2 regions of the Halobacillus sp. ACCC02827 genome follow, and region 2 is predicted to be linked to the other one. Evidence: a T-box and tRNA genes for the amino acid it is inferred to sense, from the RefSeq annotation. Region 2 holds a T-box; the other holds one or more tRNA genes.
The links. A T-box is a leader RNA that pairs with one kind of tRNA and senses whether it is charged. The one in region 2 lies ahead of leuS (leucine--tRNA ligase), so its partner is inferred to be a tRNA-Leu.
Positions count from the first base shown of each region.

Region 1: it has a tRNA-Leu gene. The T-box ahead of leuS (leucine--tRNA ligase) is inferred to sense a tRNA for this amino acid. The anticodon was not compared.

Region 1 is NZ_CP128168.1:388,703-394,617, forward strand. It holds gene QRD89_RS02100 (SpoIIE family protein phosphatase) at 1-432, shown strand, start outside; gene QRD89_RS02105 (Tex family protein) at 573-2,732, shown strand; gene cmpA (cortex morphogenetic protein CmpA) at 2,780-2,890, opposite strand; gene QRD89_RS02115 (SprT family protein) at 2,968-3,411, shown strand; tRNA gene QRD89_RS02120 (tRNA-Asn) at 3,589-3,663, shown strand; tRNA gene QRD89_RS02125 (tRNA-Ser) at 3,668-3,758, shown strand; tRNA gene QRD89_RS02130 (tRNA-Glu) at 3,770-3,841, shown strand; tRNA gene QRD89_RS02135 (tRNA-Asp) at 3,859-3,935, shown strand; tRNA gene QRD89_RS02140 (tRNA-Gln) at 3,943-4,017, shown strand; tRNA gene QRD89_RS02145 (tRNA-Lys) at 4,133-4,208, shown strand; tRNA gene QRD89_RS02150 (tRNA-Leu) at 4,215-4,296, shown strand; tRNA gene QRD89_RS02155 (tRNA-Leu) at 4,340-4,424, shown strand; tRNA gene QRD89_RS02160 (tRNA-Arg) at 4,503-4,579, shown strand; tRNA gene QRD89_RS02165 (tRNA-Pro) at 4,586-4,662, shown strand; tRNA gene QRD89_RS02170 (tRNA-Gly) at 4,686-4,759, shown strand; tRNA gene QRD89_RS02175 (tRNA-Ile) at 4,778-4,854, shown strand; rRNA gene QRD89_RS02180 (16S ribosomal RNA) at 4,977-5,915, shown strand, end outside.
Region 2 is NZ_CP128168.1:2,519,560-2,525,474, reverse strand. It holds gene QRD89_RS13385 (alpha/beta hydrolase) at 1-542, shown strand, start outside; gene tbcS (tetraprenyl-beta-curcumene synthase) at 559-1,635, shown strand; gene mnmM (tRNA 5-(aminomethyl)-2-thiouridylate-methyltransferase MnmM) at 1,657-2,229, opposite strand; gene QRD89_RS13370 (hypothetical protein) at 2,311-2,442, opposite strand; T-box leader at 2,558-2,777, shown strand; gene leuS (leucine--tRNA ligase) at 2,856-5,270, shown strand; gene QRD89_RS13360 (rhodanese-like domain-containing protein) at 5,393-5,704, shown strand; gene QRD89_RS13355 (rhodanese-like domain-containing protein) at 5,724-5,915, shown strand, end outside.

The sequences.
Region 1 (5,915 bases), 1.5 Mb from region 2:
GCTGTGATGAAGGTTATTCAATGGAATCCTGATCTAGGAATTGAAGCGCTTGTGAAAAAGTGTAATGAAGCACTCGTCGGCAAACGCGGAGTCGTTCTTGGAATCCTCCGGATCGACTTTCATACAGGAACCTACTCTTATTCTTCGATCGGCAACATCGGTGTTATTACGATTGATGCGGATGGAAAGAGAAGCAGGAATATTCCGCTTGCCGGCTATTTGGCAGGATATCCCCGAACACTGCGGGTAGCCCGCGGGAAAGCAGAGAAAGGTATGTTCTTCCTGATGTTTTCAGACGGCGTCAACGATCGTCGGCTGTCGAGTGAATTGACAAGAACAAGAAGTGTGGAACAGATTACCCATCGTTATCAAGAGTTGTATGGACAGTTTCGGGAAGACGATACGACACTGATTGTCATGGAATATGATTAAACCCCTGGAATCCCATGGTGGCGGGACTAGGGGTTTTTGTGTACCTGTCTATATTTTCCGGCGGCGGTGGCGTGTGGAGCGGCGTAATTTGATACAATGAAGAAGACGCCATTGAAGGAGGTCTTTTTTTGAGTGATGTAATGGTGCAGCCGGAAGTAACGAAACTGGTTGCCGAACAAACCAAAATGAATGAGAAAACGATTAAGCAGGTAATCGCATTATTAGATGAAGGAAACACGGTTCCGTTCATCGCCCGTTACCGAAAAGAAATGACAGGCGGGTTGGATGAAGTACAGATCAAAGCTGTTGAGGATCAGTGGAATTATGTAACGAATTTGATGCAGCGAAAAGAAGAAGTCATCCGATTGATTGAAGAGCAGGGAAAGTTAACCGATGAATTGAAGCGGGACATTGAGTCGGCGTCCCAGCTTCAGAGGGTGGAAGATCTGTACAGGCCGTATAAACAGAAAAGAAGAACGAGAGCCACGGTCGCTAAAGAGAAAGGGCTGGAACCGCTCGCCTTGATGGTTTGGGAGCAGAAGCAGCGCATGGACTTTGAGAAGGAAGGGGAAGCCTTCCTTTCAGAGGAGAAGGAACTTGTTACTCTGGAGGATGTGGAAGCCGGAGTGAACGATATTCTCGCGGAATGGATTTCTGAAGATCCGGGTTACCGGGAGCGCGTCCGCAAGCAGACACGTGATAAGGGAACGATCGAATCATCCGGCAAGAAGACAGAAGAAGACGAGAAGGGTATCTTCGAGATGTACTATGAATACCAGGAACCTGTACGGTCTATTGTCTCCCACCGGATTCTTGCGCTTAACCGCGGCGAGAAAGAAGAGGTATTGAAAGTATCGATCCATCCTCCTGAAGAAGCGATCCTTCAGTACTTGGAGAGGAATGTCATCCACCGGAATACGGTAGGGAAGATGCGGGAGCTGTTGGCTGCGGCCATTCAGGACAGTTACAAACGCCTGATCCAGCCTTCCGTGGAGCGGGAAATCCGTAATGCCCTGTCGGAACAGGCGGAGGAGCAGGCGATCGAAGTGTTCTCAAGCAACCTGCGCAGCCTCCTGCTGCAACCTCCGTTAAAAGGGAAAGTAGTGCTGGGCATCGATCCGGCCTTCCGGACCGGGTGTAAGCTTGCTGTTGTGGATGAAACGGGGAAAGTGCTCGATATCGGGGTGATCTATCCGACGGCACCGAGGAACGATACAGCAGGAGCAGAGAAGAAGGTTCTTCAGTTCCTTAAGCAATACGGGGTCGAGTTGATGGCAATAGGAAACGGGACGGCTTCCAGGGAGACGGAGCAGTTCATAGCAGATCTGATCCAGAAGCATGACCTTGATGCTGCTTATATGATCGTCAACGAAGCGGGCGCAAGTGTTTATTCCGCTTCTAAACTGGCAAGGGAAGAGTTTCCTGATTTTCAAGTCGAAGAGAGAAGTGCTGTATCGATCGCACGACGCGTCCAAGATCCGTTGGCGGAGCTTGTCAAAATCGATCCTAAGTCGATAGGTGTCGGTCAATACCAGCATGATGTGAGTCAGAAGAAATTGAATGATTCCCTTGGTTTCGTCGTAGAGACGGCGGTGAACCAAGTAGGGGTAAACGTAAACACCGCCTCCGGTTCCCTTCTGCAGTATGTATCCGGACTGAGTAAGACCGTAGCGAATAACATCGTGAAGAAGCGGGAGGAGCTTGGGAAGTTCACGAAGCGTTCCGAGCTTAAGGATATTCCGAGGCTGGGAGCGAAGACGTTCGAGCAGAGTATCGGCTTCCTCCGCATACTGGACGGAGAGGATCCTCTCGATAGAACGTCTATTCACCCGGAGAGCTATAAGGCCACAAGGCAGCTGATTGCCGGAATCGGATACAGGACAGAGGATATTGGGACGGAGCAGTTGTCCGAAGCAGTCAAAGGTTTGGATACAGGAGAGCTCTCTCTAGAATCCGGCATCGGTAAACTTACATTGGAAGACATTTTGAAGTCTCTCGTTCAACCGGGACGAGATCCGCGTGACGATCTGCAGAAACCGATCCTTAAGAAGAATGTTCTTTCTATGGAAGATTTGCAGCAGGGAATGGAACTGGAAGGGACCGTCCGTAACGTGGTCGATTTCGGTGCCTTCGTAGACATCGGAGTGAAACAGGACGGGCTTGTCCATATCTCCAAGTTATCCAACTCCTACGTCAAGCATCCGATGAACGTCGTGTCTGTCGGGGATGTCGTGACGGTGTGGGTGGAACAAGTGGATGCGAAGAAGCAGAGAATCGCTTTGACGATGGTCCAAAAATAAGAAAACGAACAACTACCTGGGAGGGAGCGCTCGCCGGGTAGTTGTTTTTATTTATATAGATGCTGGTAGTAGTACCAACATTGATTCAGCACTTTTATTTGATATTTATCCTTATTATAGAAAGCATCTGCCATTTGTTTCTTCAACCAGGACGGCATGGAAGTCGCTCCTTTCCGTTTCGATTTTTTCATGGATATGATAAAGTATGCAGAAGACAGAGGAGGTGTGACCGCTGATGATGACCGATCAAGAATTGCAGCAATGGACGAAGCAGCTTTCCGAGACGTATTTCCACAAACCCTATCCAGACAAGGTTTACTTTAATTCAAGACTCCGTACTACAGGGGGGCGGTACATTCCATCCCGAAGAACTATCGAAATCAATCCGAAGTATGTAAAGGAACTGGATGGGAAAGAATTAGAAGGCATCATCAAACATGAGCTTTGTCATTATCACCTTCATATAGAAGGAAAAGGATACACCCACCGCGATCCAGCCTTTGAAGCACTGCTGAAGGAAACAGGTTCACCAAGACACTGCGCACCGCTGCCTTCCCAGCGAAAAACCTCTCATCAATATGTTTGCACACAATGCGGACAATCATACTACCGCCAAAGACGGATGGACGTCCGAAAGTACCGTTGCGGCAAATGTAAAGGGAAATTAAAAAAGAAGTAAAAAATACATTGACGAACAGAACATGTCCATGTTAAATTAAATAAGCCCTAGAAAAACGAACCAACATTCATTGAAAAACAACAATTTTTTCTTTGAAAAAGGTTTGACAAGCAAAGGGAATTGTTATAATATATATAACGTCGCCGATAAACGACGACAACGAAACATAATAACTATTCCAACGTAGCTCAGTGGTAGAGCAATCGGCTGTTAACCGATCGGTCGTAGGTTCGAATCCTACCGTTGGAGCCATTACGGAGAAGTACTCAAGTGGCTGAAGAGGCGCCCCTGCTAAGGGTGTAGGTCGCGTAAGCGGCGCGAGGGTTCAAATCCCTCCTTCTCCGCCATTCATCTTAATGGCCCGTTGGTCAAGCGGTTAAGACACCGCCCTTTCACGGCGGTAACACGGGTTCGAATCCCGTACGGGTCACTTTCAATCTTTACATAGGTCCGGTAGTTCAGTTGGTTAGAATGCCTGCCTGTCACGCAGGAGGTCGCGGGTTCGAGTCCCGTCCGGACCGCCATTGTCGTTGGGCCATAGCCAAGCGGTAAGGCAACGGTTTTTGGTACCGTCATGCGCTGGTTCGAATCCAGCTGGCCCAGCCATTTTTCTTTGAAAAAAGGGTTGACAAACAAACGAATAAGTTATATGATTGTTCTTGTGCTTGAAAAACAGAAAGCGCAAAAATAATTTTCAAAGTGTAATAGATTCCTTTTACGCGAGCCATTAGCTCAGTTGGTAGAGCATCTGACTTTTAATCAGAGGGTCGAAGGTTCGAGCCCTTCATGGCTCACCATTTTATGCGGGTGTGGTGGAATTGGCAGACACGCTAGATTTAGGATCTAGTGCTTCACGGCGTGGGGGTTCAAGTCCCTCCACCCGCACTTTCCATTTACATGATCAGCATTGAATTGTGAATAACAACTTGCGGTCGTGGCGGAATCGGCAGACGCGCTAGGTTGAGGGCCTAGTGGGAGTTAATCCCGTGGAGGTTCAAGTCCTCTCGGCCGCACTAACTTTTTCAAAAAAAGTTCTTGCGTTCGAAAACAAGTTGTGATACAATATTCCTTGTCGCTTCATTTTAATACATGCGCCCGTAGCTCAATTGGATAGAGCGTCTGACTACGGATCAGAAGGTTAGGGGTTCGACTCCTCTCGGGCGCGCCATTTTAACGGGAAGTAGCTCAGCTTGGTAGAGCACTTGGTTTGGGACCAAGGGGTCGCAGGTTCGAATCCTGTCTTCCCGACCATCGAAAGTTTGAAAATGTAATATGCGGGTGTAGTTTAGTGGTAAAACCTCAGCCTTCCAAGCTGATGATGAGGGTTCGATTCCCTTCACCCGCTCCATTAATTTTACTACCATTGGGGCCTGTAGCTCAGCTGGTTAGAGCGCACGCCTGATAAGCGTGAGGTCGGTGGTTCAAGTCCACTCAGGCCCACCATTGAATGTATAATCGATCTTTGAAAACTGAACGAACCAACCAGTACGTCAAACATTCTTTCTATTATATAGAGAGAATTCAAACAAGCACATTCGGTGTGCAAAATGAGCAAGTCAAACACTTTTATGGAGAGTTTGATCCTGGCTCAGGACGAACGCTGGCGGCGTGCCTAATACATGCAAGTCGAGCGCGGGAAGCGAGCTGATCCCTTCGGGGTGACGCTCGTGGAACGAGCGGCGGACGGGTGAGTAACACGTGGGCAACCTGCCTGTAAGATCGGGATAACTCCGGGAAACCGGGGCTAATACCGGGTAATACTTTCTTTCGCATGAAGGAAAGTTGAAAGATGGCTTCTCGCTATCACTTACAGATGGGCCCGCGGCGCATTAGCTAGTTGGTGAGGTAACGGCTCACCAAGGCGACGATGCGTAGCCGACCTGAGAGGGTGATCGGCCACACTGGGACTGAGACACGGCCCAGACTCCTACGGGAGGCAGCAGTAGGGAATCTTCCGCAATGGACGAAAGTCTGACGGAGCAACGCCGCGTGAACGATGAAGGTCTTCGGATCGTAAAGTTCTGTTGTTAGGGAAGAACAAGTACCGTGCGAATAGAGCGGTACCTTGACGGTACCTAACGAGGAAGCCCCGGCTAACTACGTGCCAGCAGCCGCGGTAATACGTAGGGGGCAAGCGTTGTCCGGAATTATTGGGCGTAAAGCGCGCGCAGGCGGTTCCTTAAGTCTGATGTGAAAGCCCACGGCTCAACCGTGGAGGGTCATTGGAAACTGGGGAACTTGAGGACAGAAGAGGAGAGTGGAATTCCACGTGTAGCGGTGAAATGCGTAGATATGTGGAGGAACACCAGTGGCGAAGGCGACTCTCTGGTCTGTTTCTGACGCTGAGGTGCGAAAGCGTGGGTAGCAAACAGGATTAGATACCCTGGTAGTCCACGCCGTAAACGATGAGTGCTAGGTGTTAGGGGGCTTCCACCCCTTAGTGCTGAAGTTAACGCATTAAGCACTCCGCCTGGGGAGTACGGCCGCAAGGCTGAAACTCAAAG
Region 2 (5,915 bases):
AAATATTTCTGCTCGGTCATAGTATGGGTGGTCTTGTAACGGTGCGGGTAATGGAACAGCTGCAACAGAAAATGGATGGTATCATCCTCTCGTCTCCTGCATTGGCTATTAAAGGCAGTGTAAGTGCGCCTGTGGAATGGTTGTCCTACCTATTGAATATCATAGCGCCCTCTTTACGTATGGATGCCAACCAAGACCCTTCATTGATTACAAGGGATACCGTGAAAGTCGAACAGTTTCGTAAAGATCCACTTGTCCTTAAGAAAGTCTCTGTGCGTTGGTACCGGGAGTTTCAACGTGCTTCCCGTCTGGCTTTCCGGGACGTCAACCAGTTTCCGGATGTACCTCTTCTTGTCTTGCAGGCGGGACGTGACGAACTGGTAGTGGCGGAAAAAACGGCAGAATGGTTTCATATAGTGGATGCTAAAGAAAAAACATACAAAGAATGGCCGGAATTATACCATGAACTATTCAATGAGCCGGAGTGGGAAGATGTGTACCTTTATACACTTGGGTTTTTACAACAGCAACTCAAGAAATAGACAGGGAGGGAAACATATGAAAGCAAATGTACCGAGTAACGCCCTGCATCTCATGTACCACGTGTACAAAAATATCTTTCCTTCCGTTCATAGAGAATTGAACGTTTGGATTGATCGGGCGCGTCAAATACCAGATCCGGAATTAAGGATTCAGGCACTTGCCAGCATTGAAAGCAAAACGTTCCATTGTGAAGGCGGGGCGATTTATGCGGTGCTTGCAGGGGAGAGAAGGGACGAAGCGGTTCGTTTTATCGTAGCCTATCAAACCATTAGTGATTATCTTGATAACTTATGTGACAGAAGTACATCGATGGATCCGAAAGATTTCCGCATGCTCCATCAGGCGATGGCGGATGCGCTGACGCCAGGGAATGAAAGACAAGACTACTATAAATATCGTGAGGAATCAGACGACGCCGGTTACCTCCATCTCCTTGTGAAAACTTGTCAGGACGTACTTCGGAATGCGGAAGGCTATGACATAGTCCTGGAGCATACTCGGAATCTTGGTTCCCTTTACAGCGATCTTCAAGTACATAAACATGTGGTGGAAGAGGAACGTATTCCAAGGTTACAGCAATGGTTTGAAGATCACCAGAAGGACTGGCCGCAACTGAAATGGTATGAATTTTCGGCATGTACGGGCTCTACCCTTGGTATTTTCTGCCTTGTCTCTTATACTCTTGGTGGAAGAATTGACCCTTCTTTAGCAGAGCAGGTGACAAGAAGCTATTTCCCATTCATGCAGGGGCTTCACATTCTCCTTGATTACTATATTGATCAGGAGGAGGATGAAGAGGAAGGGGATTTGAATTTTTGTTCCTATTATGAGCACGAAGAGGAGATGCGGGCGAGGTTCAAGTATTTCGTCGAGAGAACGAACGAAGAGATTCAACGGTTACCAAACGCTGCTTTCCATGAGATGGTTCATGAAGGGCTTGTTGGAATGTATTTGGCCGATCGAAAAGTCGGGCGTATTGCCAATGCGAAGAGCTTTGTTAAAGAACTCTTGAAGGCGAGTGGAAAGAAAGCGACGTTCTTTTACCTGAATACCAAAATGTATCACAAATTAAAGCCTGGACGTGAGTTGTAATCGTCCAGGCCGTTTTTTGTATTAATGCTTTTCTACAGCTAATATAAAAGGTGGTTTACGTTTCTGATTGATGAAGCCGTAATGGAGCACGTGGTATTCTTTGGAATCGAGAGCGGTGAGGTATTCTAAGAGAGCGTCTTTCTCTTCTTCTCCGCCTTCATGCCCGTGGTATACCACCAGTACTAATAATCCACCGGGTTTTAATATAGACAAGGTCTCTTGAACGGAAGCTAATGTTTCCTCCGGTTTTGTAATGACTGTTTTGTCACTTCCCGGTAAGTAGCCAAGGTTATAAATGGCTGCCTGCACACGTTTTTTGTGCTCTCTGCTGATGGAAGTTTTCACTTGGGAGTGGGATTCGTGAAGGATTGTCGCTCTGTTCTCATTTCCTGCCTCTTTGAGGCGTTCTGTCGTGTTCTCCACAGCCACTTTCTGGATATCAAACCCATATACATGCCCTGTATCTCCGACTAAGTTAGTGAGGAATAAGGTATCATGACCATTCCCGCAAGTCCCGTCTATGACCACATCCCCTTCTTCTATAAATAGCTTCATAAGCATGTGTGAATAAGGGATGATTCTTTCTAAGTTCATTGCTAGTCCTCCGTCCGTTAATAATGTCCGCTGTATATTGTAGCATGAAGCCGGCCGTGTGCAAGAGAAACCCCGCCAATACTAGCGGGGGCGTTCTGTTCTGCTTTTAGATTTCTTCTTTTGAATCGTGTCGTAGGCCTTCTTTGCATAGTGCTTTGTTTTTTCGGGATTATTCTTTGCATAGTCGACTGCTTTTTTGATGAGTTTCTTCATGTTAATCCCTCCTTTATTTTCACTTATCCTAACACCCTTATGTGATGCGGGTCCAGTCGAAAGGGGAGGCCTGCTTGACAAAGAACCTGCCATTCATTAAGATACGAATATACGTATAAAGACTGGGAAGAGGAGTAGTAGTGATTTTACCAAGTTTTAGAGAGGCGGCGGGTGCTGGAAGTCGTCCTTGGTCATCACGAACTCGCCTTGGATGTTGCAGGAGTGAACCTGAGTAGTTTCTGCCGGTGGAAGCACCGTTATCAGCGATCGAGATGAACACGTGTCTGCGTGTTAATTTGGGTGGTACCGCGGGAATCAAACCTCTCGTCCCATATTGGGATGAGAGGTTTTTTGTATTTATACAGGCCTTTAAGGCCGCTTTACTCTGACAGAGATCATGGAGGGAATGGAAAATGGCTTTTAATCATAAGACAATCGAGAAGAAATGGCAGCAATACTGGCTTGATAACAAGACGTTCAAGACAGACAGTAACTCACAGAAAGAAAAATTCTACGCTTTGGATATGTTCCCATATCCATCAGGTGCTGGCCTGCACGTTGGGCACCCGGAGGGATACACGGCAACGGATATTCTTTCCCGGATGAAGCGAATGCAGGGGTATGAAGTGCTGCATCCAATCGGCTGGGATGCTTTCGGGCTTCCGGCAGAGCAGTATGCTCTGGATACAGGGAATGATCCAGAAGAGTTTACAAAGCAGAATATCGATAACTTCCGTCGACAGATTCAGGAACTTGGCTTTTCCTATGATTGGGACCGTGAAGTAAACACGACCGATCCTGACTATTATAAATGGACACAATGGATTTTTCTGAAACTTTATGAGAAGGGCCTCGCTTATATCGACGAAGTGGCTGTCAACTGGTGTCCGGCACTTGGAACGGTCCTTGCGAATGAAGAAGTCATTGATGGAAAGAGTGAGCGGGGAGGACACCCTGTCGAGCGACGTCCGATGAAACAGTGGATGTTGAAGATTACTGCCTATGCCGATCGTCTGTTGGAAGACTTGGAAGAACTGGATTGGCCGGAAAGTATCAAAGATATGCAGAGGAACTGGATCGGAAAGTCAGAAGGAGCAGAAGTCACTTTTGAAGTGGATGGAACGGATGAGTCCTTCAACGTATTCACGACAAGACCCGATACGCTCTTCGGTGCAACGTATACAGTGCTTGCTCCAGAACACCCGTTGGTACAGAAAGTTGTGACTGTTGAGCAACAGGATGCAGTGAATCAATATGTAGAAACTTCCAAGAACAAAAGCGACCTGGAGCGTACGGATTTAGCTAAGGACAAGTCCGGCGTGTTTACCGGAGGGTATGCCGTAAATCCGATTAACGGAGAAAAGCTTCCGATATGGGTGGCGGACTACGTATTGATGAGCTATGGCAGCGGCGCTATTATGGCCGTTCCGGCACATGACGAGAGAGACTATGAATTCGCCAAGAAGTTCGACTTATCCATCATCCCTGTATTGGAAGGTGGAGACGTTGAGGAAGAAGCTTATACAGGTGATGGAGCACATATTAACTCCGGTTTCTTGGACGGACTTGATAAAGAAGCAGCAATGACCAAAGCCATCCAATGGCTGGAAGAGAACGGAAAAGGAAAGAAACAGACGACTTATCGTCTGCGTGACTGGTTGTTCAGCCGCCAGCGCTACTGGGGAGAACCGATCCCTGTCATCCACTGGGAAGACGGATCCATCACGCCTGCGAAAGAAGAAGACCTTCCTGTACGTCTTCCGAAAACAAAAGAAATCAAACCGTCTGGAACCGGAGAATCTCCTCTTGCGAATATTGAGGACTGGGTGAATGTCGTCGATCCGGAAACAGGTATGAAAGGGCGCCGTGAAACAAATACCATGCCTCAGTGGGCAGGCAGCTGCTGGTACTACCTGCGTTATATCGATCCGGACAACAGCGAGAGCTTCGCAGACTATGAAGCCCTGAAGAAATGGCTTCCGGTCGATGTGTATATCGGAGGGGCAGAACACGCGGTTCTTCACTTGTTGTACGCCCGCTTCTGGCATAAAGTCCTTTACGACGCAGGGGTGGTACCTACAAAAGAACCGTTCCAGAAACTATTCAACCAAGGAATGATCCTTGGCGAGAATAATGAGAAAATGAGTAAATCAAAAGGAAATGTCGTCAATCCGGATGATATCGTTTATTCTCACGGTGCAGACACGTTGAGACTTTATGAAATGTTCATGGGTCCACTGGAAGCTTCCATTGCGTGGTCCGCAAATGGTCTGGATGGAGCGCGTCGTTTCCTTGATCGTGTCTGGAGACTTTATGTGAAGGATGGGTCCTTATCCGATGCCATTCAAGAAGGAGCCGCGAATGATGCTCTTGAGAAATCCTATCATGAGACGGTTATGAAAGTGACGGAAAACTTTGAGGCGCTCCGCTTCAATACAGGAATATCTCAAATGATGGTCTACATTAACGACAGCTACAAAGCAGATGTGCTGCCTAAGAGTTATATGGAAGGTTTTGTGAAGCTTCTGTCTCCTGTCGCCCCACACTTGGCGGAAGAGCTGTGGGAAAAACTGGGTCACACGGAAACAATCAGCTACCAACCGTGGCCGGATTTTGATGAATCCAAGCTGGTAGAAGACGAAGTCGAGGTTGTTATTCAAGTAATGGGTAAAGTCCGTGCGAAAATGATGGTAAACCCGGAAGCTTCTAAAGAAGAGCTTGAGAAAGATGCGTTGGAGAACGAAGAAGTACAACAATGGCTGGAAGGGAAAACGGTTAGAAAAGTAATTGCTGTCCCTGGAAAGCTTGTCAATATCGTTGCGAATTAATGTGTGATTTATGGATGTCCCGGAATTTCCCGGGGCATCTTTTCTTTTGAAAACAGATATCTTGACTTTGAATTGGGATGATTTAGAATAAAGCTGCAACCTATCGATGAGGAGGAATATAAATGAAACATATTGAAGAAATTACTCCAGAAGAATTAGAAAACAAGCAAAAACGAAATGATGATTTTATCGCTATAGATGTCCGGGAAGACGAAGAAGTCGCAGAAGGAATGGTGCCTGATGCCAAGCACATCCGGTTGGGTGACATTCCGCAAGCAATTGATGGACTTTCCAAGAATCAGGAATACGTAATGATCTGCCGCTCCGGTCGTCGCAGCATGAATGCAGCAGAATTCATGCAAGAGAAAGGATTCACCAATGTTAAGAACATGAAAGGCGGCATGTTGGAATGGAGTGGAGAGCTTGTCTTTTAACAGGAAAGGGTAACCGCTAATGACAATTTTATATGGTTTTGTCCTGTTTTTACTTTTATGGTACGGATATCAGGTTTATAAGCGATCCATCGTTAAACCATACCGGGAGCACGGTGATCCGGAACTCGAATTCTGCATTATCGATATCAGGGATTATATCAGTGCATATCGATCCCCATATCCCGGAGCTGAGAACATCCCCCTCAGTTAT